2 regions of the Hominiventricola filiformis genome follow, and region 2 is predicted to be linked to the other one. Evidence: riboswitches for the same ligand, from Rfam matches in the RefSeq annotation. Region 2 holds a riboswitch; the other holds the start of a gene.

Region 1 (3,414 bases), on a different contig from region 2:
TCAAATCCTGCCGGTACAAGAATCTTCGCAGCATCCTGCAGAAGTTTCATAAGCATATTAATTCCAAGGGACATATTAGCGGATTTCAGCACTGCCACCTGTTTGCTTGCAGCTTCTACCGATGCCAACTGCTCCTCAGAAAGGCCTGTAGAACAGAGTACAACCGGAAGTTTCTTCTCCACACAGTAGTTAATCAGACCGTCGGCCGCTTTTGCAGATGTGAAATCAATGATCACATCCGCATCCACTGTACAGGCATGCAGATTCGGGAACACCGGATATCCGTTATCACGGCAGTCCACCGGATCAATCCCCGCTACAATCTCAATCTCCGGATCGTCTTTGATCAGACCAGTGATCACCTGTCCCATATGGCCATTACAGCCATGCATAATTGCCTTTACCATTAGTTCTCTCCTTTTGCCTTTACACCGAATGCATCCATAGCTGCTTTCAGTTCTTTCTGATGCTCTTCTTCCATCTCAGACAGCGGCATACGAAGAGGACCTACTTCCCATCCAAGCATGTTCATTGCTGCTTTTACCGGAATCGGATTTACCTCGCAGAACAGTTTCTCGATCAGCGGAAGTGCACGCAGCTGAAGTTCACGGCTTCCTTTTACATCTCCGTCCATGAATTTTGCCACGATATCGTGAGTCTCTTTCGGTGCAATATTGGAAAGTACGGAGATAACACCTTTTCCGCCAAGTGAAAGAAGCGGTACGACCTGGTCATCATTTCCGGAATAAATATCAAAGGACTCACCACAGAGTTCCGCGATCTTGGCAATCTGGGAAATATTTCCACTTGCCTCTTTCACACCTACGATATTTTCAACATTCTTTGCCAGATATGCCATGGTCTCCGGTGCAATATTCACGCCGGTACGGCTCTGGATATTGTACAGGATTACCGGAATTTTGATGGAATTCGCAATCTTTGTAAAATGTGCAATCAGACCCTTCTGAGTCGCTTTATTGTAGTACGGAGTTACCAGGAGAACGCCGTCCACACCGTATTTTTCTGCTTCCTGAGAAAGATAGATAGCGGTCTCTGTACAATTAGAACCGGTACCTGCGATAACCGGGATTCTTCCGGCAACCTTCTCTGCCGTAAACCGAATTGCTTCCAGATGCTCCTCATGGCTCAGGGTAGATGACTCACCGGTCGTTCCACAGATAATGATGGCGTCCGTACCATTCGCAATCTGGTACTCCAGAATCTCCTCCAGTTTCGGATAATTCACTGCTCCTGTCTCTGTCATCGGAGTAATAATCGCAACTCCTGCACCTGTAAAAATAGACATGTTTTTTTCCCCTCCTGATCATTTGTTATAAAATATGTAATCTACGACGAATCTAATCCATCTGATAGATGAAAAAAGAGGCGTACCCGTGCACGCCTCTCCAGAATACATTCAAAAAATCTCTTCTGCCCGGATAGCGCTTCATCGGAAAACGATGACAGTCATGAAATTCTTCATTCCATGCCCAAGAACCGGCTTCTACAGGGCTTCCGGCCTTTCGGCGCTCTTCCCTTTCCGACGCTTTCTCCTGTGCCTGCACACATCCAACGACCTACTCTTGATTCGCGCGACCTCTATCTCTTACCTAGTGAGTTCAATATAGCATTTATCTATTTCTTTGTCAACACACCGAATTGTTTTATTCTGACTCTTTCAGCACGCTGATCTCATAGACTTCATCCGCCCATTCCAGCATCTCCGGATACAGTCGGATCCCGGTAAATATCAGATCGGTATTTTCCGCTGCTTCCAGCAGTGAATGGAGTTCTTCCAGTGTGGCAATTTCCCGTTCTGGGAGCCCCAGAACCTCGTCCAGAATCAGGACATCACACTCTCCGGTTGCAAGTACTTTTCTGGCAAAGTTCAGGCCGTTTTTCAGATTTGGAATCTCTTCTTCCTTCTCCTGCTCTGTCAGATTCTCAAATGCTTCTTCTCTCTTCTGAAAACGAAAAAGCTTGATCTCCGGCTCCAGCCGTTTGATGAAGCTGATCTCCTCCTCCTGCTTACCTTTCAGGAACTGTACAATGAATACGGAGCGGCCCTTGCTGGCTTCCCTGATTGCCTGACCGATTGCTGCTGTCGTCTTGCCTTTTCCATTTCCGCAATAGATCTGTAACTTTCCTTCTTTCATAATGCCCTCACATTTCTGATATAAGAACTAAACTGCCTGTTTTTATTTTACACCAGTCACTGAGTAATTGCAACCAGATAGAAAAATCCTGCAGTGTCTCCTGCAGGATTTCTCTTACGTATAAAACAGTCCTGATACCGCCACATCATATTCTGGAAGTCCATCCGGACTCCAGAGCAGTTCGATTCCAAGAAGATCACGGACCATTCTTGCAAAATCAAAGCCGAAGGCGGTTATAGAATATCGTCTGAGCTTCGGATACCTGCAGGATTCGCCGTCCTGTCTTGCACAGTGGCTGCACAAGATACAGCGTCCTGCTCCAATACAGATTCCTCCTGGAAATTCTTTTTCCAGCTCCAGAAGTGTCAGCAAAAGATTCCGTTTTACTTTTTCATAGGTCTGATTCCGGATCTCCTGTGCTTTCGCCGCAGACACCGCCAGTGTTCTCGTCTCCTCCGGGTATTTTACCTTCACTGCGATTAGAAATCCTTCCCGGAATGGCTTCAGATAATCATCCGCCTCCGGCACCCCCGGTGGACAGGACCATACTTTTCCATAGTCCGGGCAGAGCTTGCAGGCTTCCCGTACCGGATCCGGATTCCAGTATTCCGACAACAGCCGGCTTACGGAAACTCTGCTCACCTGTACTTCGATATCATATTTTACAGATGCCATGACAAGCTCACCTTCTTTCCCTCCTGATGTCACAACTGCCGGAGGAATCTCTTCCCCCGGCAGCCAGTATCTTCTGTGCATTTTTTATGCCAGATCTGCCCAGTTTGCCGGATATACAAAATATGCATACCTGGTCTTATCCGGAGTCTGGAAGTGGATATGGCTGTTCTTCGGGATGTAGATGATCTGTCCCGGTCCTGCCGTTACCACGCGTCCGTCAATCTCGATCTCCAGAGTACCTTCCAGTACGAGATCATATTCATCATAGGTCAGTGTCCACTCAAAGCTGGTGTGGTCAAGCTCCATGATTCCACAGCCCATTCTCGGTGCTTCCTCAAGGGTTACCACGTCTTTCAGTGCCACACCGTCCTGCTCAAAACGCTCGCATTTGACAGTTTCTGTAGCAATCTTGATAATACCACTTGGGTCTTTTTCTTTTACAAAATCCTCTCCGCTCTCCTGCTGTTTGGCTTCCGCCAGAACTTTCTGCACGATCTCGCGGATCAGTTCTTCACTTACGTTCATACGGTGTCCATCCTTTCATTTTCATGAAGCGGAATTTTACTGCTCAGTTTCCTCTTCT
Region 2 (3,414 bases):
ATAAAGGAAATGGCAGCCACGCTGACTGCGTAAGGCAGTTGTGTGGATACATGGTTTACGTGGTTGCACTGGGCTCCGGCAGATGCCATGATCGTTGTATCGGAGATCGGGGAGCAATGGTCACCGCAGACAGCTCCTGCCATGCAGGCGGAGATAGCGATGGTCATCAGGGTCGGGTTGGTTGCCTGGAATGCGTCTACAACAATCGGAATCAGAATACCAAAGGTACCCCAGGAAGTTCCGGTTGCAAATGCCAGGAAACAGCCTACCAGGAAGATGATTGCCGGAAGCAGATTTACAATTCCAGATGCGCCTCCTTTGATGATCGCAGCCACAAACTCTGCAGCACCCAGGCTGTCAGTCATGGCTTTCAAGGTCCATGCAAAGGTCAGGATCATAATAGCCGGTACCATGGCTTTGAAGCCCTCCGGGATGCAGTCCATGCACTCTTTGAATCCAAGCACTTTACGGCTCACATACAGTGCAATCGTTATTACCAGTGCAAATACACTTCCTACAGCCAGACCTACGGATGCATCACTGTTGGAGAATGCAGTTACAAAATTCTCACCTGCAAAAAATCCACCGGTCCAGATCATTCCAATGACACAGCAGACAATCAGAGACAGAATCGGAATTACCAGGTCTTTTACGCCTCCATTTCCAACAGTCACTTCATCATTACCGTCACCATATGGACGATCCGGTGTAGTGAACAGATCACCATTTTTTGCATTGTCTTCATGCACTTTCATAGAACCGAAGTCAATGTTCAGAATTGCAATAGTCACCATCATAACAATCGTCAGCAATGCATAGAAGTTATAAGGAATAGCACTGATGAACAATGCCAGTCCGTCTTCCCCCTCTACAAATCCGGTAACTGCTGCTGCCCAGGAAGAGATCGGTGCAATAATGCAGATCGGAGCTGCGGTTGCATCAATCAGATAAGCCAGTTTTGCACGTGAGATATTGTGCTTATCAGTGACCGGACGCATAACACTTCCTACCGTCAGACAGTTAAAATAGTCATCAATAAAAATCAGAACACCAAGTGCAACGGTAGCCAGCTGTGCTCCGGTGCGGGTCTTGATATGTTCGCTGGCCCAGCGTCCGAATGCAGCAGAACCGCCTGCCTTATTCATCAGACACACGATTGCTCCTAGGATAACCAGGAAAATCAGAATGCCGACGTTGTAACTGTCAGACAGCACACTTACAACACCGTCCTGGAAAATGTGAACGATAGTTCCTTCAAAACTAAAGCCTGAATAGAACAGGCCTCCAACTAAAATTCCAAGGAACAGTGAGGAATACACTTCCTTGGTGATCAGTGCGAGCGCGATTGCCACAACCGGCGGTACAAGCGCCCAAAATGTGGCGTACATAGCAGGTACATAATCCATAACGAAAAGTTCTCCCTTCTTTTGTAAACATGATAGATCCAGAAACAAGAAAAGCCATGAACACAATTCCTTTGACTGCGTTCATGGCCTTATAATTTTGTCTGACCAATGATAGCTCTCCACAGTCCTGTGACAGTCTGACACATCTTCTGCGGCAGACCAGAAATCCTTTCTTCGGAAATGTCCGGATCTCTTCGGCGGTATTCCCTTTCCATGACTGACAGTTTCCGACCTGTATCAGTCTGTACTCATGAAGCCCGCGCCTCTATCATTTTTACGTTTTCTTTTTCTGCTATGCTACCACGGTTATTAGAAAAGAGCAACCCTTTCTTTAAATTTTTTTGAAAAACCCGGGAGCAATGTTGCAGATCACGAACAAACTGACCAACCGAAGTGACATTCTGTGAGCGGAACCGCTCGCGCTAAGTCCTCGATCCAACAGTACTAACATTCGAACATCGTCTCTGACTCGTTCTCATGAAGTACTGGGACTGCGGACGTTCCTTTCACAGAATGTCACTTCTCTCCCAGATTTTCCGTAACCTGCAACATCTCATCCACATCTTCCAGTTCTCTCTCATCAAGAATATCTACATATTTACAGGCATACCGCTTCAACACTTTCCGGCCTCCCTGGTCGCCGGTGAGGGACATAAGCTCCGGGATAAGATCTGCGCGGAACATACAGGGATTGCCGGGGGTGCTGCCGCAGCGGAGAGACAGGGTCTCCCATCGGGAACATTCCTCTGCCAGTGGCCCGGAGAAAGCTGACTGCTCACAGCTGACTGCTGCCTCAACCAGTTTTCGGACACTGTCCAAGGTAAGATGGGGCTGGTCTGCTACCATAAACATGAGATAGTCCTTCTCTCCGATCATGGACTGCCCTTCTTTCGGCTGTCCAGAGGCCGGATCCTGTGAGATGACCGCCTCAATTCCTGCCCGGACCGTATAAGATGTTCCCAGCCTGCTCTCCTCGCAGAACACTGCCTGCATGCCTGCCATCCCGCATCTTTCAAAGATATCCTGTACTTCCTCTAAAATCTCCGCATACTGGGTCACAACAGTGACGGTCAGCTTCTCTCCCATCTCCTGCTTCAATTTCAGCAACAACTCCAGGCCATGCCGGTACAAAGGCTTACCTTCATACAGATATAACAGCTTATTACTTCCAAAACGGCGGCTGTTTCCAGCCGCCATATAAATCACATGTATCATCTATTCTTTTACCCGGTGATCGGTCTCTTTCCATTCCGGATCAATCATACCCATAAGAATTTTTTCCGGGGTGAACGGTACAGTTCTGTGCCACACACCGGTTGCACGGTAGATGGCATGGGCCAGTGCCGGAGCCGGCGTATTAATAACGATCTCACCGATAGATTTGACACCGAAGGGTCCCGACGGTTCATAGCTGGTCTCAAATTCCACATGAATATTTCCCACATCCTGACGGGTAGGAATCTTATACTGCATGAAATCGCCTTCTGCGATTTTTCCATTGGCATTGTAGCTGACATTTTCATAGAGTGCCATACCGATCCCCTGTCCAATGCCGCCTTCTGTCTGGACTCTCGCCAGATTCGGATTGACCGGGATACCGCAGTCCACGACAGCTTCATAATCAAGGATTTCCACGCTTCCGGTTTCTTTGTCGAGTTCAATTTCCACCATGCCGACCATATAGGGAGGCGGAGAGACCGGTGAAGAATAGGTTGCGGTCACATCTACCGGAATCAGGTTATTGACCTGGGATTTGGTGGCAATATCTGCCAGGCTGACAGATTTATCCCCATTTACGAGATAGACTTTTTCACCGTCAAATTCCACCTCTTCCGGCAGGCATTCAAGAAGCTGGGCTCCAATCTTCATAATATTTCCCCGCAGTTCCATAGCCGCATTCTGCGTTGCCATACCGGTAATATAGGTTGTGGAGGAGGCATAGGAACCGGAATCATAAGGAGACGCATCCGTATCTGCACCGAAGACTACGATCTGATCCGGCTCACAG

What was found. A riboswitch is a leader RNA that binds a small molecule or an ion and turns the genes downstream of it on or off. The one in region 2 is predicted to bind lysine.
Region 1: linked by a shared signal. The riboswitch ahead of dapA (4-hydroxy-tetrahydrodipicolinate synthase) and the one ahead of LKD36_RS03095 (Na+/H+ antiporter NhaC family protein) in region 2 are both predicted to bind lysine.

What each region holds. Positions count from the first base shown of each region.
Region 1 covers NZ_JAJEPS010000029.1:16,882-20,295, forward strand. Annotated here, with positions in the region: gene dapB (4-hydroxy-tetrahydrodipicolinate reductase) at 1-407, opposite strand, end outside; gene dapA (4-hydroxy-tetrahydrodipicolinate synthase) at 407-1,306, opposite strand; lysine riboswitch at 1,433-1,610, opposite strand; gene LKD36_RS16475 (cob(I)yrinic acid a,c-diamide adenosyltransferase) at 1,665-2,156, opposite strand; gene LKD36_RS16480 (DUF2284 domain-containing protein) at 2,271-2,912, opposite strand; gene LKD36_RS16485 (cupin domain-containing protein) at 2,916-3,356, opposite strand; partial or broken gene eutH (ethanolamine utilization protein EutH) at 3,393-3,414, opposite strand, start outside.
Region 2 covers NZ_JAJEPS010000002.1:69,355-72,768, forward strand. Annotated here, with positions in the region: gene LKD36_RS03095 (Na+/H+ antiporter NhaC family protein) at 1-1,406, opposite strand, end outside; lysine riboswitch at 1,511-1,682, opposite strand; gene LKD36_RS03100 (nucleotidyltransferase family protein) at 1,923-2,621, opposite strand; gene LKD36_RS03105 (xanthine dehydrogenase family protein molybdopterin-binding subunit) at 2,622-3,414, opposite strand, start outside.